Regions from separate parts of the Peribacillus sp. NJ11 genome, predicted to be linked through region 1. Evidence: riboswitches for the same ligand, from Rfam matches in the RefSeq annotation. Region 1 holds a riboswitch; each other region holds the start of a gene.
What was found. A riboswitch is a leader RNA that binds a small molecule or an ion and turns the genes downstream of it on or off. The one in region 1 is predicted to bind glycine.
Positions count from the first base shown of each region.

Region 2: it holds a riboswitch for glycine, as region 1 does, so the genes downstream of both, QUF86_RS19525 (amino acid permease) here and glyA (serine hydroxymethyltransferase) in region 1, are expected to answer to the same signal.
Region 3: it holds a riboswitch for glycine, as region 1 does, so the genes downstream of both, QUF86_RS02310 (amino acid permease) here and glyA (serine hydroxymethyltransferase) in region 1, are expected to answer to the same signal.
Region 4: it holds a riboswitch for glycine, as region 1 does, so the genes downstream of both, gcvT (glycine cleavage system aminomethyltransferase GcvT) here and glyA (serine hydroxymethyltransferase) in region 1, are expected to answer to the same signal.

Region 1 is NZ_JAUCFO010000001.1:4,767,806-4,773,389, reverse strand. Features, by position in the region: gene QUF86_RS23300 (aldehyde dehydrogenase family protein) at 1-933, shown strand, start outside; gene speB (agmatinase) at 1,362-2,363, shown strand; glycine riboswitch at 2,526-2,626, shown strand; glycine riboswitch at 2,627-2,720, shown strand; partial or broken gene glyA (serine hydroxymethyltransferase) at 2,816-3,604, shown strand; gene QUF86_RS23285 (aspartyl-phosphate phosphatase Spo0E family protein) at 3,839-4,003, shown strand; partial or broken gene QUF86_RS23280 (Tn3 family transposase) at 4,203-4,646, shown strand; gene QUF86_RS23275 (ABC transporter substrate-binding protein) at 5,228-5,584, shown strand, end outside.
Region 2 is NZ_JAUCFO010000001.1:3,967,905-3,973,488, reverse strand. Features, by position in the region: gene QUF86_RS19545 (TetR/AcrR family transcriptional regulator) at 74-667, shown strand; gene QUF86_RS19540 (putative quinol monooxygenase) at 778-1,101, shown strand; gene QUF86_RS19535 (NADPH-dependent FMN reductase) at 1,160-1,702, shown strand; gene QUF86_RS19530 (hypothetical protein) at 3,011-3,256, shown strand; glycine riboswitch at 3,526-3,623, shown strand; glycine riboswitch at 3,627-3,683, shown strand; gene QUF86_RS19525 (amino acid permease) at 3,988-5,367, shown strand.
Region 3 is NZ_JAUCFO010000001.1:455,494-461,077, forward strand. Features, by position in the region: gene QUF86_RS02290 (hypothetical protein) at 186-398, shown strand; gene QUF86_RS02295 (BBE domain-containing protein) at 567-662, opposite strand; gene QUF86_RS02300 (hypothetical protein) at 667-816, opposite strand; gene QUF86_RS02305 (amino acid permease) at 1,004-2,392, opposite strand; glycine riboswitch at 2,922-3,000, shown strand; gene QUF86_RS02310 (amino acid permease) at 3,210-4,550, shown strand; gene QUF86_RS02315 (DUF3311 domain-containing protein) at 4,841-5,041, shown strand; gene QUF86_RS02320 (sodium:solute symporter family protein) at 5,038-5,584, shown strand, end outside.
Region 4 is NZ_JAUCFO010000001.1:3,015,860-3,021,443, reverse strand. Features, by position in the region: gene gcvPB (aminomethyl-transferring glycine dehydrogenase subunit GcvPB) at 1-603, opposite strand, end outside; gene gcvPA (aminomethyl-transferring glycine dehydrogenase subunit GcvPA) at 596-1,942, opposite strand; gene gcvT (glycine cleavage system aminomethyltransferase GcvT) at 1,960-3,066, opposite strand; glycine riboswitch at 3,201-3,284, opposite strand; glycine riboswitch at 3,288-3,375, opposite strand; gene QUF86_RS14915 (DEAD/DEAH box helicase) at 3,750-5,438, shown strand; gene QUF86_RS14910 (YqhG family protein) at 5,416-5,584, shown strand, end outside.

The DNA.
Region 1 (5,584 bases):
GTTACCACTACCAAATTGTTTGAGATTATCAAAGAAGTTGGCATACCAGATGGTGTTGCCAATCTAGTGATGGGCGGTGGAGGAACCGTAGGAAATGAAATAGCGGAAAGCGATAAAGTCGATATGGTTTCATTCACTGGGAGCACATCAACGGGCAGAAGCATCATGAAAACAGCAGCTGGAAATATTAAAAACATTGCACTCGAATTAGGCGGCAAGTCACCTAACATCGTTTTCGCCGACGCAGACTTTGAGACAGCAGTCGATTATGCTTTATATGGGATTTTTGTAAACGCCGGTCAAGTTTGTAATGCAGGATCGCGTTTGCTGCTTGAAGAGAGCATTCACGACGAGTTTATCAATAGACTGATAGAGAAAGCAAAAAAGATCCGAGTCGGTCCTGGTGATAAACCGTCTACAGAAATGGGCGCACTTGTTAGTGAAGAACATATGAATGAGGTACTTAAATATATTCAACTTGGCATAGAAGAAGGGGCGAAATTAGCCTGTGGCGGCAAGCGTATCACAAGCGATGGGCTGGAAAATGGTTATTTTGTTGAGCCGACGATATTTGTCGATACCAAACCTGACATGAGAATTGTTCAGGAAGAAATATTCGGGCCAGTCCTTACCGTTCAAAAGTTTAAGGACGAAGCGGAAGCCATCCAGCTTGCCAATGATACGCCATATGGCCTTGCAGCTGGTGTATTTTCACAAGATGGTGCTAAGGCTTTAAGAGTGATTAAGAAAATAAGAGCCGGAATTACATGGATTAATGCCTATAATCTAGCCTACAATGAAGCGCCGTGGGGAGGCTATAAGCAGAGCGGAATTGGCCGTGGATTAGGAACTTTTGGTTTAGATGAGTTCAGTGAGGTAAAACAAATCAACATTAATCTAGAAGTGGAGCCAACCAAGTGGTTTGATCATTAAAAATTGAGAAGTAGAGATAAATGAGTAAAAGAGAGTGAGTATGCACACCTCGAAAAAATGTATGACTAATAATAGAGGAAGCATTTTTTTGAAATTCGCAAATATTTTAATTTCAAATATTATTTCTGAAGATGGGCTGGAACAGATTCCTAAGTGTTTATTTTACGAGTAAAAAGCCAGTTCATCAAGATTTGTCTTATTTAAAACCTAAATAAGACAAGAATAATATTTTACTGATATGAATTTATATTCCCTGTGCTCCTTTCTCTGTGGCGTTTACTAAGGAGTTTCGAGTAATCAGAAAATATGTTGGTTCCTGGTAGTCATTATTGATAACACTATTCAGTTTTACCTAGTTTTATAGGATGGCATGAAGCTTGCATCTATATTATTTTCGAAGAACGTAATACAAGTGGGAGGAAAAGTTCATGTCGAATAATAAAAAACAACATCTTAATTTACCTTTTACCGGAATCTGTACTTTCGGGAAATATCCCGTATGTCCTGATTTAGACCAGTTAGACGCAGATGTTGCTGTCATTGGAGTTCCAAATGATATGGGAACACAATGGAAGTCAGGCGCAAGAATGGGTCCAAGGGGAATTCGTGAAGGCTCTACATTATATAGTTTCGGGTTAGATGGTGCCTATGATATTGAAAATGATATCATGTATCTTGGCCCGAAATGGAAAGTCGTTGATTGCGGCGATGTGGACATGGTACATGGGGATATGATGCAATCCCATGATAATACGGAAGGAGCCATTCGAAAAATAGTTTCAAAAGGTGCAATGCCGGTTGTATTAGGTGGAGATCATTCCATTACAATTCCAGTAGGAAAGGGCTTGGGTGAACTCGGGCCATTTCATGTGATCCAGATTGATGCACATTTAGACTGGGCAGATCACCGTTCAGGAATGCGGGTTGGACATGGAAGCTGCATCCGCCGCTTATCGGAAATGAATCATGTTCAAAAGATTTTCCAATTGGGCATTCGTGGAATCAGCAGCAGTAAAAAAGAAGATGTCGATGCTGCCAGAGAATACGGAAGTGTCATCTTGTCTCCCCGCCAAATGAGAAAGATGGGATTTGAACAGGTTCTGGAACTTATTCCAGCAGGTGAAAAATATTATATTACCATGGACATTGATGGTCTCGACCCATCGATCGCCCCTGCGACAGGCACACCTTCTCCTGGAGGCCTGCTTTATGATGAAGTCAATGAATTACTCCATGGAATTGCAAAAAGAGGAGAAGTAATCGGTTTTGATATGGTAGAAGTAGCTACTCCTTACGACCATGCTGGAATAACTGGACAAGTAGCAGCGCGTCTCTCATTAGACTTGCTTAGTTATGTTTTGAAAGAAAAAGAGAAAAACCAGGATATAATCAGCGATCATCAAGAGCAGAACTTCATAAAGAAGCATTAGTCTATTAAATTTGAAAGCGTTTGCTGATATAAAATGACTTTCCTCCGTTTTTCTTTTCTTAGTTTCCTGAATATGTATAAATAAAGAGGAGATTCCATAAAAAACAATTATAGAAATAATCTTCAATAGTAAACATATAGAGTGTTCAAATATATATAGTGGATGACGATTGTGGGAGAGTGCAATATAGACAGCCACCAAGGAGCAAGTTCCAAAAAAACCCTTGGAACAAATCTCTCAGGTAAAAGAACCACAATGGGACGCAACTCTGGAGAGTGCGTTTTTAAAACGCCACCAAAGGGGAAGACTCTTTTCAGTATAGAGTTAAACTCTCAGGTAAAAGGACAGAGAAGGGAATGTTGCCATTACCCTTTTCTGTCCTGTTTTGCGTGCAAAACCAGGGGACATGTTATGGAGTGGCAGCAGTTATCTAAACAGAGAAGGAAATAAGAATGAGCTTGCAGAAATATGATCGAACCATTTTTGAGGCAATTGAAAACGAACGGAAACGGCAACATCAAACACTAGAGTTGATTTCATCAGAATACTTCGTCAGCCAAGAGTATTAGAAGCTATGGGCATAAATATGCAGAGGGTTATCCAGGAAAACGTTATTATGGCGGATGTGAATTTGTCGATGTGGTAGAACAAGCAGCTATTGAGCGCTTAACAAAGCTGTTTGGAGCTAAATATGCAAATGTTCAGCCTCACTCAGGTGCACAAGCAAATTTAGTGGTTTTTTCTCACTGCTTCAGCCTGGTGATAAAGTGATGGGAATGAACCTTTCACATGGCGGCCACTTAACTCATGGAAGTCCAGTCAGTGTTTCAGGAAAATGGTTTGAAGTTGTTTCTTATGGAGTTAGAGAAGATACCCAATTGATTGATTAGATGAGTTGGAAGCAATAGCAAAGAAAGAAAAACCTAAATTGATTATTGAAGGGATAAGTGCCTACCCAAGAACGATTAATTTTGCTCGATTTAGAGAAATAGCCGATCGAGTTGGAGCAAAACTTATGGTGGATATGGCTCATATAGCAGGGCTGGTGGCGGCTGGTCTTCACCCATCCCCAATCCCATATGCAGATGTTGTGACAAGTACCACTCATAAATCATTAAGAGGACCGCGGGGGGCATCATTTTAACGAACGATGAAGTAATTATCAAAGCGATTAATTAATCCGTATTCCCAGGAATTCAAGGCGGTCCACTTATGCATACATTGCAGCAAAAGCAGTTGCTGAATGCTTGGGAATAGAATTAGAGAGTCTTTTTGATATATGCATAATCACATTGATTGTTTTTGTTTTTTTTAAAGAAAAGGGTGGATAAATTAAAGGGGTATTGAAAAAGTAGTGTAGTTGAAGAAGACATATAAAGTAGACTTAACCCGCTCAAGTAGACAGCATCTACTCATTTATAATGTTAATCGTCAGTATCATTAGAACAATTATACAAATTAACAGGGGCGAAGTAATGAACACAAAATTACTATCAGAAATAGAAACTAAGATTAATTATTTGAAAGGCCGTTTGATTGTCATCGGAATGTTAAAAGGACTTTCTCATTCCGATACGATTAAAACTAGTCAAGAGTTAGATGAATGGTTGTATAAATATCAAATAATTAAATTCAACTGATCCATTATTCTGCGAAATCTTTCCCTACACTCTTTCCGTCACAGTTTTTGTGTCAAATACCAAATAAATATCTCTCTTATTTCATTGTCCCCGTTGAATAACAGGGATTTTTTTAATTGAATTAGAATGTATGAATATACTAACTGTGTTCTTTTAAAATGGTTACTTAACGATTATTTATTTTATTTCAAACCGGCTATTCACCGATATTGCTGGCTATACAGATCAAATTTTTGGATTAACTCACCTATTGGGCTTTAGCTGTACCAAGAATCAGAGATTTGTCAGATTCAAAGCTTTTTTCATAAGAGAAAGCAAGCGGGTATTCAAATTAAGGGTCCATTTTACGTGGCCAAATAACTATAAAAATTATTAAAGAAAATTATGAGGTGTTTTACGATTAGCTCATTCTATAAAAGAAGGTACTATCTCAGCATCACTTATTAAGGGGGAAATAGACTCTAACTCTAGGCAAAACAGTTTGGCTGCAGCTTTACGTGAAATGGGTTGAATCGAAAAGACTATTTTTATTCTTAATTACCTTACTAGTGAACTTTTAAGAAAAAAGATTCAAAAAGGCTTAAACAAAGGAGAAGCCATGAATGGAGTCACAAGAACTATTTTCTTTGGGAAACAAGGGGACGGAACGAAACACCTTCAATCATTGATAAAATACTTATTATTTTTAATCTATTGCATTATTAACAGTAAAGGCATGATCAGAGCCAATATCCTAAAATATCTGCCATCCTAAACCTAAAGCTATAAAGAAGGAATCCCTGTCATAATTTTATGATTCCAGTAAAATTTACCTTCCAGAAAACTCCGCCCAAAACAATTATTATTTATAGCCACATTGATAATTCTATCTGTTTAATAAAATCTATGTAAAACTCTCTTGTATCAAGAGAGTTTTTTGCATGAAAAGTTATTTAGCTAACCGGGAGCTTTGTTAACGTCGAGCTAAAAAGAGAGGTAAAAGGGTGATATGTTTGAATAAAAGTTGTTCACATTTCTCTTTTATAGACTTGCATTTACTTGATCCTGTTTGCGGACTGTTGTTAATACTTATGAAGATAAAAGCTGATGAGTTGGAGAAATAAAGAGCTGATTTACAAAATCTTAATATTTGGTTTATGTGGAATTAATGTTTTCAGATTATGATTAAACCGTAACAAACAGTAATAAACATTAAAGATTCCACACTAAATGGAGGCACTTTTTATGAATCGCACATTCAAGAAGAATTGTTACAAGTCTATTCAAGCTGTGATGTTAGGAGTGAGTGTACTGGGATTAGCTGCTTGTGGAGCTACTAATGAGGAGGCTGCTCCAGTGGTTAAGGATCCAAGTTCGTTAACCCTGAAAGAAATTGAAACAAAGGCAAAAGAAGAGGGGACTATTAATAGTGTCGGTATGCCTGATTCATGGGCTAACTGGGGAGAAACTTGGAATGAAGTGATGAAAAAATATACATTGAAACACAATGATACAGATTTGTCCAGTGCCGAAGAGATTGCCAAAATGGAATCTGAAGGAGAGAGTGCAACAGCTGATATCGGCGATGTAGGGATTTCCTTT
Region 2 (5,584 bases), 800 kb from region 1:
ATTTAAAACTGATGAATAGAATAAAATAAAAATGACAGTAAGCACTGACAGTTTGAAGGGTAGAGGTGAGAGTATGAGTAACAGTCATAATCTAAGTAACGATGATAAGCTACTTTTTGCTGCGATCGATCTAATAGCAGAGAAAGGCTACAATGGTGTTACTACTCTGGAAATCGCTGGTGCGGCAGGTTTGAGTGAAAAGACACTGTTTCGTCGCTTCGGAAGTAAGCAAAATCTTTTAGAAACGGCATTTGACCGATATCACTATGCCGAAGAAATGACAAAACTTTTTAATGAAAGGCAAATCGTTTGGGATTTACATTCAGACTTACTACTGATAAGTCGAACATATCATGAAATCATGAATCGTAACCGGAAAATGATTATGATAAGTATCAAGGAAGAAGGCAATTTACCCGGATTTCGAGAAAGAACACAAAAGCATCCTCGGCAGTTACTGGAAATTTTGACAAACTATTTTAACACGATGTATGAAAAAGGAAAACTTATTCACACAGACCCAGAGCTGCAAGCGTGGTCGTTCATGATGATGAATTTTGGTGCCTTTATGAACAACCTGGATGCCGATGAGAACTATCCGACCGTGTCCCTTGAGGCATTTATAATGGAAAGTGTGCAAACATTCACTAGGGCATTAACTCCCTAGTTTTTCCTAAATAATCATGACAGTTAGTACTGACACCCAATAATGAAAAAGAAAGAGCAGATTTATAACGCATTGAGAAAAATAAATTTAAATGACAGGAGATTATGTATATGAATTCAAGTAAATTAATAGTATGGATTAATGTATTTACAGCTAAACCTGGCAAACTAGATGAATTAGTTGCGATACAGTCTGAAGAACTTCTCAATTTTAAGAGGGGATCTCAAGGTGTTCCTGGTTGGATTAATAGTCGTTGGCATCGTTCTGTTGATAAAAATAAGGCTATTATGATAACTACCTTTGAAAGTGTTGATCATCATAAAAATTGGTTAGAAAAAAGTGAATTTACTGAACACCTTAACAAGATAAATCATCTCATTGAAGATGCAGAAGGTGGGTACTACACATTAGTGGAAGTCATTGAAAACATATAAATCAATTAAAATTATAACTTCATTATTTTAAACAAACATTAACGAGGAGGAAAAACCATTGGGGAAATTAAACATTGGAATTATCTTAGGAAGCACACGTCAAGGACGCGTAAGTCCACAAGTAGGAAATTGGGTAAAAGAAATAGCAGATAAACGCGGAGATGCAAATTATGAAATCGTAGATATTGCAGACTTTAAATTGCCTTTTTTGGGTGAAGGCACTGGTAAAGAACCAGGGTTAACAGCTTGGGCAGAAAAACTTTCCAGCTTAGATGGATTTGTTTTTATCGTACAGGAATACAATCACAGTATTACAGGAGCATTAAAAAATGCGCTTGATTCCGCACGCGATGAATGGAACAACAAGGCGGCGGGCATCGTGAGCTATGGTTCAACAGGCGGAGCTCGTGCAGCTGAACATTTGCGTGGCATCTTAGGTGAATTACTTGTTGCGGACGTTCGAGTAAATCCAACATTTTCACTATTTACAGACTTTGAAAACTACAAGACATTTAAACCAGCTGATTTACACCTTGGTAATGTCAATGCAATGTTAGATCAAACGATTGCATGGAGCGGTGCCTTAAAAAAATTAAGATAAGCTTGATAGTTTACTAACCGCTCTTAAAGTAGCTTCCATTGCTATGCTACTATACTCTTACATGGATTATGCACAGTTAAAAAGCAAAACGGCCTTCCAAAATTTAGTCTAGTTTAAAAGATTTAGTATAGCATGAAATATTTAATATGTTTATTGAAAAATGTTGACAAACCATTGGTTAGTTCTCTAAGGCCTATTGTAGAGTTGACGAAAACTGTGCGATTATACGGGCACATAAAGCGCCCGTATAATTTCTACTTTTATTTAGAAGGAGCAAAAAGTAAATGTTTCTTGTTTCTTTAATTTTCTTTCGTGTCATTTTCTTTTACTATGCGAATATAAAGTCCTTTACGAGTCTTTTTAAAGAAATGTACGGAGTTACACCTCATGTTTACCGTGAAAACCATTCGTAAGAACAAATTGATTCGTTTCAAAGCTATCATATCGAAGATGCCGAAACATTGATAAATTCACCAGAAATTTTAGCTATATTGGAAACCGTACTAACCAAACATGATCACTCGTAGAAACGATTACAGCAGATGTTGAAACAGATGAAGTGATTGCAACAAGTTCACCTTACTTTAAATCAGATGTTGCTCTGAATGGACATTCTCTTTTTATCAGAATTGAATATCAAGAAATTACCGCGAATGAGGAAAATTATTTTTCAAAAGCTTTATGGTTTTATGAAGCATTGTTTACAAGTATACGGAGCATTTATTTAAGTACATGGCACTTTCTCTTTTATAAGCCTTATTACACCGCTGTTGAACCAAAGGAATTAGAACGAGTATATTTATTTAAATTGTATGATTTACTAAAAAAACTTGTTTAAGACATTCTTTATTCCTATTTAACGATTAATGCAATTCATTTTTTTATATTAGAAAAGCGATTATATGAAACAGTCATTGTTGCGATGAGCTCCAATGGCTTTTTCTATTTTATAGCAATACTTCTTTCGAATGGTTTATTTACTTGCTAAGTTGAGTATTCACCTCCCTTTTTTGATGTTAATATTTGTTAGTGAAATATCTTACTATCTATAATAGGAATATACGCAAATAATAAGGTATATATATTTGATCATACTATATGAATATGTTTTAAAAGAAGAGGATAACCAACTTAGAGTTCCGGTTTGACACAGGTAAAATGTAATGGGAGATGGTTTCGTTAACACGTCAAGCGTTGTGAAAATGAATACGTGATGATAAATATAAACCTTATTGATCCAAATTATGTTATTCTATTTCTGTTTACAACAGTCCGTCGGAAAAACTGTAAAGGGGGTATAAGGTTAAAATGGTTAAGGAAAAGAAAATCAAGCTAAAGAAGCCAAAGAAGTGGTGGGGATGGGTTCTAGCAATTGTCATCATTGCTAATATAGCAGGTGGTGGGGACAAAGAGGAAGTTGCTAAAGAAGAGAAGGCTTCTGAAAATACTGCTGAACTTAGGGAGGAAGCTCCTAGACAATCTCTACTGCTGCAAGGATTTTCGCGAGTCTCGAATTTTCTCTTTTTCCATACATCAATTATGTTAAAACTATAGTTATTATGTCCTCTCCGGGCTTTAAATTTTGTTTCGGAAAAATGCCGAAATTTTTGCTTATACATAAGCTTGTTTGGGATTCTTTGCGACATAGAAAAGCTGCTAATAAGCTTGATTTTTCATAGCTAATAACTTCTAAAATATACTGTTCATAAAGTTCAAATTAGTCCATGCTTAAATTTCAGAAAATAGAGTTTTTTCAGATAATCGTTGAAATATCCATTAAAACCCGATAATATACAACTATTAAAACAACTTTATATCAGCGGATGATGATTGTGGGAGAGTCTAAACAATGTTTAGCACCGAAGGAGCAAATCCTAAAAGCAGGGACTAATCTCTCAGGTAAAAGGACTACAATTGGACGCGTCTCTGAAGAGAGCCATAGGCCACCGAAGGAGTTAAACTCTCAGGTAAAAGGACAGAGGAAAGTAGGAAAATACCTATCTTTCCTCTGTCCTTTTTTGTACCTGGAAAGATAAAAAGAGAGGAAGTGTGCATTGAGATCTGAAGATAAATGATCTATCCTTTGATTTGTACAATTAATGCTATATTTTCAAAAAAGGTAGGTAGCTTTATTTCAAAAAACTATATCTAGTACCCACCTAGGAAAGCGCTTACAATGATAGGTCAGTCTCCCAGTACGCTAATAATTCACACTCATTGAAGGGCTGACCCTTTATAAGGAAAAAATTCCAAGTAGCCTATAAAAGTAGAAAGTGGGAGATCGTATGCAGGAACAAAAGTTGGATAGAGGGTTAAAAAACAGGCACGTACAACTCATAGCTATTGGTGGGGCAATCGGAACGGGATTATTTCTTGGAGCAGGAAAATCTATTAATTTAGCTGGGCCATCAATTCTATTTGCTTACATGATTACAGGCATCATTTGCTTTTTAATCATGCGCGCACTTGGAGAACTACTCTTATCTAATTTGAACTATCATTCCTTTGTTGACTTTGTAAGAGACTATTTAGGTAATATGGCAGCATTTGTAACCGGCTGGACCTACTGGTTTTGCTGGATCTCAATCGCAATGGCCGACTTAACGGCAGTTGGTCTTTATACTCAGTATTGGTTTCCCTCCGTACCTCAGTGGATGCCAGGATTGATTGCCCTAGTCATTCTGCTATTTATGAATCTTGCAACCGTTAAACTTTTTGGCGAAATGGAATTCTGGTTCGCATTAATAAAGGTCATCGCTATTCTAGCATTAATTGTTATCGGTATTTTCATGATTATTAAAGGCTTTTCCACTGATTCAGGCGCAGCAAGTTTCACGAATCTATGGAGTCACGAAGGTATGTTCCCAAATGGAATAAATGGTTTTGTCCTCTCATTCCAGATGGTAGTGTTTGCGTTTGTGGGCATTGAACTTGTAGGACTTACAGCAGGTGAAACAGAAAATCCAGAAAAAGTTATCCCCAAAGCCATAAATAATATTCCTATTCGGATTATAATTTTCTATATTGGCGCACTTATTGTCATTATGAGTGTTTATCCGTGGAACGCAATCATCCCAACGGAAAGCCCATTCGTCCAAGTATTTGTGGCTGTAGGTATTGCTGGAGCTGCTGGTATCGTTAATTTTGTCGTCCTAACATCGGCTGCTTCGGCATGTAACAGCGCAATCTTCAGTACAAGCCGGATGGTATACTCACTTGCCAAAGATAAAAATGCACCTGTACCGTTTGCAAAACTTAATGACCGTAAAGTACCTTCCAATGCATTGTTCTTTTCAACTGTCGTCATTTTAATTTCCGTTGTTTTGAACTATTTAATGCCTGAAGGAGTATTTACCTTGATTACAAGTATTTCTACAGTATGTTTCATCTTTATTTGGGGAATTACAGTCATCAGTCATTTGAAATACCGTAAAACAAGACCTGATCTAGTGAAAAAGAACAAATTTAAATTACCATTTTATCCAATTTCCAATTACTTGATCCTTGCTTTCCTAGCGTTCGTCCTTGTTGTTCTTGCACTTGCGAGCGACACTCGTGTTGCCTTATTCGTTACTCCTGTTTGGTTCATTATGCTGATTACGATTTATAAGATTCGCCAAACGAAGGTGGAACAGGCGAATCAGAGAGAGGTAGCGGGGAATTAAGGGGCAAGAAACCCTTTGATTCAATTTGCGGTGTTTGTCCAGATAGTTGCCGCTCCATATTTTCCTAACCCGGTGAGTAAAAAATCTGCCCATTATAAAAAGCCAAAGATATCTGGATAATCATATTATAATTCGAAAAAATTATTTTAGAATAGTGGTGTTAGCGCTTTCAAAAAAGCTTGACATAATTATTCTCAACAACTATTCTAAATGTACC
Region 3 (5,584 bases), 4.3 Mb from region 1:
TAAGGGTGTATCTTTTTTCCGGATTGCCGATAAATTTTGCATAGTTTATTTTAATTGTTTATCCCAATGGACTTGGCAGTTTCAGTCCTTCCTGTCTACGTTATATATTTTTTCTCCTTATAAAAAAGAAAAGAAAGGTCATCCTAATGGAGTAATTCAAATTATGACATAAGGAGAGAAACTACATGCCTCAACAACAAATTGATATCAATCAATTAAATCAAGCGAAAGCAAACGTTACCCTTACGCAAACCTTACTTTCACAAGCAATTGAAAAATCTTCTTCTGATCCAACTTTGGCACAAGAAGCCATTAAACAAGCTGCTCAAGAAATCGCACAAGCCCAACTTTCCGTAAATCAGGTTTACAGTGCAGTACAAGCTCCGCAAGCGGAATGATTTTGGGTATTATTTCGATTAATTGATTCAAAACAAGATGAAAGAGGCCTATATCCAAATTTAGGAATAGGCCTTTTTATAACGAATGTTTTTGGTCCATCCAAGCTTTTTCACCCCCCCTTATTTAATGGGGGTATTCTTTGAGGGAACTTAAACGTATTGTATGGATCATACATACCTCGTTTTCACTTCTCGAAGCCGTTTGAATTTTTCTCCATAGTACGCAGTTGGCCAATCTTTGATGAGAGTATCCGGCCAATTCACGTAGTCACCGGTAGTAAATGGTGACAAGGCGTGCTTCAGGTCCTTGATCCACCGAATGTTTAGCCTCTCTTCGTCTGGATTGGTCCATGTAGCTAAATACTCCTGGACGATAATGGCATAGCGATAATAAAAAGCCGTTCATTTGGGTCCGCACGACCAGCGGCCCCTATGGATTGGTGCCAAATTGCTGCATTTTCATTTGGAGTATTTTCCAGAAAATGCTTCATCGCAGGTTCACTCGTGAATTCCAACAATTGATCCACAAAGGCAAAAAAAAAAGCCCCTCTCGATCAAGAGAAGGGCTTTTTAAAAAGTATTTTAACGCTTTATGCTTTCGTACCTTATCCAGAAATCTCATCATCGGATTTAACATCCAATGGAGTTCGTTTATCCATTTTCAGCAGGTAATAACTTGCTGCGACCAAGACTAGGAAAACGATCCCGACAATCAAGGAAATCCGGGTACTCGGATTGACCCACATACCAACCAGCACCATCAGTAAAAAGGCAATTGTCGCATAGTTACTGTAAGGGGCCAACGGCATTTTGAACGGATGTTTTTCCATTTCAACAGCATTTACCTTTCTGAATTTAAGCTCACTGATAAGTAATACAAACCATGGAATCATCCCGGGTAAAACACTCGCACTGTATACATAAAGGAATAATTGCGGCGGTGCAAGGTAATTCAGGATAACCCCGATGCCCAATCCTAATAATACAGCGATCGTACAATATGCCGGCACTCCATTTTTAGATACTTTTGCAAAGATTTTAGGAGCTTGGCCATTCAATGCTAGAGTGTAAAGCATACGCCCTGCACTGAAAATCCCACTGTTGCATCCAGACATTGCGGCAGTGATTACGACAAAGTTAATGATGCCTGCCGCTGCAGTGATACCGATTTTAGCAAAGGTTGAAACGAATGGACTTCCGATGTCATCCAGTTTATCCCAAGGATAAACCGTCACGATGACGAAGATAGCGCCAATATAGAAAATTAAAATGCGCCATATAATTGATTTGATCGCTTTTGTTACGGTCTTTGTTGGATTTTTCGCTTCTCCGGCTGTGATGCCGATAAGCTCAACGCCTTGATAGGAAGCCACGACAAGGGAAAGCGCAAAGAAGAATCCTGTCCAACCTCCCGTAAAGAAGCCGCCATTTGCCCAAAGATTCGATAATCCAATCGCATCCCCCCCATTCCCTATTCCAAAGAAAATAAGGCCAAGACCGGCAATGATCATCAATATAATCGTAATTATTTTTATAAGCGCAAACCAAAACTCAAATTCCCCGAAAGATTTTACGGAAATGAGGTTGGCCGCCCCCAAGATGATCATGGCGACCACACCTGGTATCCAAGCTGGTAACTCCGGGAACCAATACTGCATATACATTCCAACGGCGATGATTTCGGACATTCCGACGATTACCCATTGAAACCAATTGCTCCAAGCAGTCATATAACCTGCCAAAGGATGTATATAGCTGCTCGCAAAGGTTGCAAAAGAACCTGTAGTCGGTTCTAAATATAGCATCTCCCCCATAGAGCGCATAATGAAAAATATAAATATACCTGCGATGGCATAAGCGAGCATTACAGAGGGCCCGGTCCATTTGATCGTGCTCGCCGATCCCATGAATAACCCAACCCCGATGGTTCCGCCCAAGGCTATCATTTGGATATGACGTGCCTCCAGCCCTCTCTTTAATTCCTTATTTGACATGTTTAACTCCCCCAGATGCAATATTAGCGGCAATGATATTAATATCCTTTCCACCAATCGACTCTCTATTATTATTGCGGGTAAAAATGCTTTATCCTAATCATTTGCATAACACTTTAATTTTATTTTCTTATCTTATAATAGTAAATATTCTGTAAAAATACAAATGTATTTTTCAAATAAACAGTTGCCAAAAATATCTTGTTGATATTCCCAATCAAAAATTATCATTTTAAAAAAGTGATGATCAGTATTTTATAATAGTGATAGTACAAAAAGAGCAGAAAACAATCACTTCTGATCGGAGCCCATTCAAACCTTCGCAAGTGAATGTTTATAAAAATTTAAACCATTTCAAGAAGTGTTGTAAATGCAAAAATTTGTTGACCTCCGAAAAAATAAATGATAGAATTCCAATATTATTTTATAAGTATAATGAACGATTCAGCAGTGGAAGATTATCACTGACTGACATTTTCACACAACCACATACAAGCAAGCGATGAACGCTATGGATGACACTATAGCAGGAGCAGCTTCTGGAGAGACTGTACAAGATGCAGCGCCGAAGGATTCACAATCTCAGGCAAAAGGACAGAAGAGTAACGAATGATAAATTGTTATTCTGAACCCTTTAAGAGATTGGTATTATCCAATCTCTTTTTTTATTGTCCACTTTGTGATTGGACGGAAACAACACTCGTGAAAAAAACCATTGGGAAATGCAAGCTGGGCGAAAAATCACGTCCCTCTCTCCAAGACCAAGCAGGTTTGAAATCATTCACTATCAAGACCATAAAAGACGGGGGCGTACGAATTGGCTAAACAGGAATTAAAAAGAGATTTAAAAAATCGTCATGTACAACTGATTGCAATAGGAGGAACCATTGGTACCGGTTTATTTTTAGGATCCGGAAAAGCCATACAATTGGCAGGTCCATCCATCATCTTCTCCTATCTGATAATAGGGATTGCTTTGTTTTTTGTGATGAGGGCCCTAGGCGAATTGCTCTTATCCAATGCAGGGTATACGTCATTCACTGAATTCGCAACCGAATATGTCGGTCCATGGGCTGGCTTCGTGACCGGTTGGACCTATTGGTTCTGTTGGATCATGACCGCAATGGCCGATATCATAGCTGTTGGTGTCTATATACAATACTGGTTCGATATCCCTCAATGGATTCCGGCTCTAATATGCCTGGTCATCCTGTTAGGATTGAACCTATTGACCGTTAAGTTATTTGGCGAATTGGAATTCTGGTTTGCCATCATTAAAGTAATCACAATCATCGCCTTGATCATCGTAGGTATCTTCTTATTGATCATCGGCTTCAATACCAATACCGGAACGGTTTCCCTAACGAACCTATGGAATCATGGAGGCATGTTCCCTAATGGCATCTCCGGATTCCTATTATCTTTACAGTTGGTCGTCTTCTCCTTTGTAGGTGTCGAATTGGTCGGGGTTTCCGCAGCAGAAACGGCGAACCCGAGAAAGAACATTCCGTCTGCCATCAATAAAATCCCTGTCCGGATTTTACTTTTCTATGTGGGTGCCATATTCGTCATTCTCTGCGTCAACCCATGGACTCAACTGGATTCCACGAGCAGCCCATTTGTAGAGGTCTTTGCGTTAATCGGCATTCCTGTAGCTGCAGGGATCATCAACTTCGTCGTTTTGACATCTGCTGCTTCTGCATGCAACAGCGGTTTATTTTCAACAAGCCGAATACTCTATACGTTAAGCAGGAATGACGAAGCCCCTGCCAAACTGAAAAAATTAAATAAACAGGCTGTTCCAAGCAATGCCTTGTTTACATCAACAATCGTTGTATCACTTGGGGCATTATTAAGCAAACTGATACCGGAACAGGCATTTACCGTTGTGACGACCATCAGTGCCATCTGTTTCATTTGGGTATGGAGCATAATCTTGATCTCCCATATCAAATATTCGAAAACAAGGCCTGACCTCAGAGCCGAATCAACTTTCAAGGCTCCTTTTACACCCTTTATCAATTACGTCATTTTAGGATTATTCCTGTTCATCCTTATCGTTATGCTATTCGCTGAAGCTACACGACTATCACTGCTCATGACGCCAATCTGGTTCATACTCTTGGTGATACTATATAACTACCAGAAAAAAAGATAGAAAACGGATAAAGCCTTGAACTCAATATGAATTCAAGGCTTTATCCATTTCAACAAACACTTCAACTTTCCATCAGTGGACTCGGTTGCTAAAAATATATCAAGCAACCACATTAAATTTTATATCGAAATAGTGTAAGCTAATATATATCATCGGAACTTGTAAAAGAAGGGAAATCAATCATGTATGAATTTCCCTTCCCCGTTTGGTTCACCCATCCATCAGTGGTATTAAAGAAAAACCCCCATTGGTGGACGTTTCACTTTATTTAATACGGAGGGGTTTGTTTAATGAAGATTATATATATCCTTACTCTAGTTCCTTTCATAGGCATACTAGGATTTCTACCTTTTGTTAATAGAATAGAACCTTATGTATTAGGGATGCCTTTCAATATGTTCTGGATGGCTATGTGGGTGGTCCTTACCTCTGCCATCTTGGGCATCATGTATAAGCTGGATCCCAGGAATCGGGAAGGTGACCAGGAATGAATATTGCTCTCTTAATCATTTTAGCATTTTTACTTCTGTCGATATTTTTAGGCATTCGCTCTTCAAAAGGAAAAGATATGGACTTGGAACAATGGACGGTGGGCGGACGTGGCTTTGGTGCAATATTCGTCTTTCTGCTGATGGCTGGGGAAATCTATACGACCTTCTCCTTCCTTGGCGGCAGCGGCTGGGCTTATGGAAAGGGCGCACCCGCTCTATATGTTCTTATTTACATTACTTTGTCTTACGTATTATCCTATTGGCTCCTTCCGGAAATATGGAAATATGCCAAAGAAAATAAACTGATGTCTCAATCCGATTTCTTTGTAAGCAAATATAAGAGTCCTAGTTTAGGAATTTTGGCTGCGCTTGTCGGTGTGGTGTCGATGATTCCAGTGATCGTCGTGCAGCTGAAAGGTTTGGGGATCATTGTATCAGAAGCTTCTTATGGTGCCATCTCAATGTCTGCGGCGGTTTGGATGGGGGCGATCAGCCTTACCATTTATGTGATGATATCCGGTATACACGGTTCAGTTTGGACAG
Region 4 (5,584 bases), 1.8 Mb from region 1:
CTCAAGGTCGACTAACCCGTTTTCATCGGATTTCACTGTTATCGTTTCAAGTCCGGCCACAGTGGCAGAAGCTGGATTCGTACCGTGTGCAGAATCGGGTACGATCACTTTCGTCCGTTCTGTATCGCCATTAGCTTCGTGAAAAGCGCGAATCATCATCAACCCTGTCCATTCACCGTGTGCACCTGCTGCAGGCTGTAATGTCACTTGATCCATCCCTGTGATTTCCGTTAGATGTTCCTGCAAATCAAATAATAGTCCCAAGGCTCCCTGAACAGTACTCGGATCTTGATATGGATGGATATGGGCGAAACCGTTAAAGCGTGCCACATTTTCATTTATTTTCGGATTATATTTCATCGTGCATGAACCCAGCGGATAAAAACCCGAATCCACTCCATGATTCCGTTTGGAAAGTGCTGTATAGTGACGCATGATATCCAATTCGGACACCTCAGGAAGCTCCGCCTCTTCTTCACGGATGTAGTCGGCAGGAAGAATTTCTTCGAGCGGAGTAGTTGCAACATCCATTTCTGGCAGACTATACCCGATTCGACCGGATGTACTGATTTCAAAAATGAGTGATTGATCTTGATTATTCATGTTGATCCCCCAATTCCTGCGCAAGTGCATCAATTTCTTCTTTTGTTCTAAGTTCCGTTACCGCGACCAGCATATGGTCTTCCAGCTCAGGATAAACCTTTCCTAAATCAAAGCCGCCGATCATCCCTTTTTCAAATAGGTTTTTATTGATTTCTGAAAACGAAGCAGGCAGTTTAATGACAAATTCATTAAACGAAGGACCGTCGAACATTACTTTTATCCCTTTTGCCTCAATAGCTTTTTTCGCATAATGCGCTTTTTGAATATTTTGCACGGCCATTTCTTTGACCCCCTTTTTCCCAAGAGCGGTCATTGCAACAGAAGCTGCCAAGGCGTTCAACGCTTGATTGGAACAAATGTTGGATGTGGCCTTATCACGGCGAATGTGCTGCTCACGAGCTTGAAGCGTCAGCACAAAACCCCTTTTTCCATTTTCATCCACTGTTTGACCGACGAGTCTGCCCGGAACTTTCCGTACAAGTTTATTCGTAACGGCAAAATATCCACAATGAGGTCCACCGAATGCTGCTGGAATGCCGAATGGCTGAGCATCCCCCGTTACGATATCTGCACCGAGGGCACCAGGGGATGTCAAGGCTCCCAGTGCAAGCGGATTACTGGAAACGATAAACATGGACTTGACGCCATGAATGATTTCTTCCATTTCTTTCAATGGCTCGATACGGCCAAAAAAGTTCGGATATTGCACAATCACTCCTGCAATATCATCTTTCACCAACTCCCTTAAGGCGGCCATATCCGTCACACCGTCTTTATAAGGAATTTCGATCACTTCCACGCGTTGTCCTTTCGCATAGGTCTTAACAACTTCTCTTGATTCAGGATGAACCGTCCCTGAAATGAGAATCTTCTTGCGTCGTGTCTGACCTGAAGCAAGCATGGCTGCTTCAGCTAGCGCTGTCCCGCCGTCATACATGGAGGAGTTAGCCACATCCATACCCGTCAATTCACAAATCATCGTTTGATATTCAAAGATGGCCTGAAGCTCGCCCTGTGAAATTTCAGGCTGATAGGGTGTATAAGCCGTATAAAACTCAGAACGGGAAAGAACATGATCGACGATGACCGGTGCATAATGGTCATAGACACCCGCACCAAGGAAGGAAGCATAATTTTTAAGATCCGCATTCTTGGCAGCAAGCCTTGATAATTCTTTTATTAAGGCAGGTTCCGATTTAGCGGGCTTGATATCGTATTCGCCTTGAAAACGAACACTTTCAGGGATATCATTGAAAAGTTCTTCAACAGTAGGTACACCTATCACTTCAAGCATTTCTTGTTTATCTTGCTCTGTCATGGGTAAATAACGATGTTTCATCTAATGACCATTCCCCTCTATTTACGTGGTTTTTTATAAAAAGGTGTTTGTATGATAACGGCTTTCAAACGTTTGGATCGAATTTCCACTTCGACTTCCGCATCCAGCACCGAAAATTCCTTATCGATAAGTGCCAACCCTACGTTCTTCTTCAACGTTGGTGATTGGGTACCAGTCGTGACCTCGCCAATGACTTTGTCCCCGCTGTAGACCTTATACCCATGACGTGGAATGCCACGGTCAATCATTTCAATTCCCACAAGCTTGCGGGGAGCCCCTTTCTCCTTTTGTTCAGCAAGAACGGCTTTCCCGAAAAAATCTGCTTCCTTATCCACTTTTACCGCAAAACCGATCCCGGCCTCTATTGGGGTGATGTCCGCTGAAAGTTCCTGCCCATACAGCGGAAGTTTCGCTTCAAAACGCAGGGTATCACGAGCACCTAAACCAATCGGCTGAATCCCTTCTTCCTTTCCGGCATCCAGAATCGCCTTCCAAAGGGCAGGACCGTTTTCACTGTCGCTATATATCTCAAAACCATCTTCACCAGTATATCCGGTACGGGATACCATCGTGGAGATACCATTTATCATGACATTTTCCTTGAACTTGAAAAATCCAATTTCACTTAAGGCAGTATTTTCTGATAGTTTTTGTAATATCTTCTCTGCAGATGGCCCTTGAAGTGCTAGCTGTGTATAGTGACTCGATACATTTGTGATTTGGACATCTTCCGGTAGATTAGCTTGCAGCCAATCGAAATCTTTATCTGTATTCGCTGCATTGACCACGAGCAGATAGTCGTCTTCAGCCCGCTTATAAACGATGAGATCATCAACCGTCCCGCCGTTTTCATAGCACATAGCCGTATATTGGGCACCGCCCTGTTGCAGCTTTGATATATCATTAGTCAGCATCTTCTGTAAAAAGGAAAGGCTCCCAAGCCCCTTAACATCAACTTCCCCCATATGGGAAACATCGAATAACCCCGCTTTTGTACGTACGGCTTCATGTTCGTCCTTTATACCCGAAAATTGGACAGGAAGTTCCCAGCCGCCAAAATCGATCGTTTTACCGCCGCATTCACGATAAACTTCAAATAGTGGTGTTCTTTTTAAATTGGTCAAAAAATGACCCCCCTCAGATTTTTTAATTTAAATGGCTTCATTATCAAAGCTTCTTGTCATTACGCATCAGATATCCTGATTCATGATGTGAAAAAAGCACAAAAAAGGACAGAGAAAGCCCGTTTGAGCTTTTTCTCTGTCCTGAAACCTGAAAGTTTACCTATATAATAGGTTTTCCCCTTTGGTGGCCGTCCCAAAATGGGCGGCGCTCTCCAGAGTTGCGTCCAATAAGAGTTCTTTTGCCTGAGAGATTCACTGCTAAGTTTGCTCCTTCGGCGCTACATCCGTAGTCTCTCCCCTTATCTTCACCCGCATATAAATGGTCTACCAATGAAAGTAAGCGAACAAGCCCCAAGCATTAGTAAAACCTTTGAGCATCATGGAATGCATTCTCTGCCAACTCTCCTAAAACTTCAGGAACCATTTGAATGATCTCCTTCAGTATCTTGGATAAAATAGGAGCCTGTAGCGCATACTAAGAAAACGCGAACTGCAAAACTGAAATACAAAGATTCTTTACAGCGTTTGGAAATTGGAATTTTCTAAATATACTTATATCCTACCCTAAGAAACTTATCTCTGCAATATCTTTTGAAGAGAAATATTTTTCTTACTTCACATATGAAATGTTCGGGTTTTGACCTTTTATTAAGGAAATTATGATTTAAGAGGGAGTTATTTCTATGAAAATCAATATATCCTTCAATTCTGAATGGAATGACGAGTTTCTGCAAAAGATGGAAAATGACGGTCCATGGGGAAATTGGGAGCTTTATAAGTTGGCGGTTCAAATGGAGGAAAATCTCATCATCCCTGATTTTGAGGGATTACAGGCGCCCAAGCACCTTCCGCAGTTAACCCCGCTTCCCCACCAATTGGAAGCAGCAAAGCAAGTGGTGGAAAAGATGAATGGAAAGGCCATTTTAGCTGATGAGGTAGGGCTCGGAAAAACAATTGAAGCCGGCTTGATCCTAAAAGAATATATGATTAGAGGCCTTGTAAAAAAAGTATTGATCCTTGTACCGGCCTCACTTGTCACACAATGGGCTTTTGAATTGAATACCAAGTTTCATATTCCGGCAGTCGTTCAGAGAAAAAGTTATGTTTGGGACTCCTGTGATGTGGTCATTTCATCCATTGATACAGCGAAACGCGATCCACATCGTGATATCATTTTCAATCAGGAATATGACTTCATCATTATTGACGAAGCTCATAAACTTAAAAATAATAAGACGAAGAACTATGAATTCGTCCAAAATCTGAAAAAGAAATTTTGTTTACTCCTGACAGCTACTCCCATTCAAAATAAAGTCGAGGAAATTTTCCACCTCGTTTCGTTATTGAAACCAGGCCACTTGGGAAATGCCTCACTCTTTTCGGAAAAATATAAAGGGAAAGGCCGGAACATAATTGAAGATGAACACCTAAAGGAACTGGTCAACACTGTTATGATACGAAACCGGCGGGCCGATACTGGTATTGAATGGACAAAAAGGCATGTGGAAACCATCACAATTGAATTTTCTCCAACCGAGCAGGCATTGTACGATGCCGTTTCCAAATTCAAGCCTATTTCGGATGGAACAAAAGGAAGCGCTTTTTCAGCTCTCACTCTCCAAAGGGAAGCCTGCAGCAGCAGGGAGGCAGTCTTTTATACTTTAAAAAATATGAAAGCAAAATACGACCAGCCTTCCCCTGACTTTTTGGCAAAGCTTGATGATTTATTTTCTAAAGTGAACGAAACGGTTCAGAACTCCAAAGCTGAAAAAGCTTTGGAACTGATCAAGAAAATTGATGACAAAGTGATTATCTTTACCGAATACCGAGCGACCCAGCTTTATCTGCAATGGTACCTGCAACAGAATGGGATTTCTTCAGTCCCTTTCCGAGGCGGATTTAAGCGTGGAAAGAAAGACTGGATGCGCGAATTATTCCAAAAGAAAATACAGGTATTAATCGCAACCGAAGCGGGCGGGGAAGGGATAAACCTTCAGTTTTGCCATCACTTGATTAATTTTGACCTACCATGGAACCCCATGAGACTCGAGCAAAGAATTGGGCGGATTCACCGGCTTGGTCAGGAAGAAGATGTCATGATTTATAACTTTGCCACGAAAAATACAGTTGAAGAACATATTCTGAAGTTACTATACGAAAAAATTAATTTATTTGAAAAAGTAATTGGTGAACTGGATGATATTCTAACCAAACTGGAAATTAACAACATTGAAGAATACTTAATTGATGTAGTCGGCGAGTCCAAAACAGAGGGCGAAATGAAAATCAAGATGGATAATTTCTCATCGTTAATTCAATTCGCTCAATCCATGAAGGAAGGTGAGGTTCATGCAGCAACGGGAAATTCATGATTTTTTATTAACTTACTTTAAAGCCAATGATTGTGAAATACTGGATAATACACCCACCCACCTTACCGTTCAACTGACAATTGAAATGGATAAAGAATTAATGAACAGACCCTTTTATTGGCACTATCTAGAAAAAACCGGTGGCA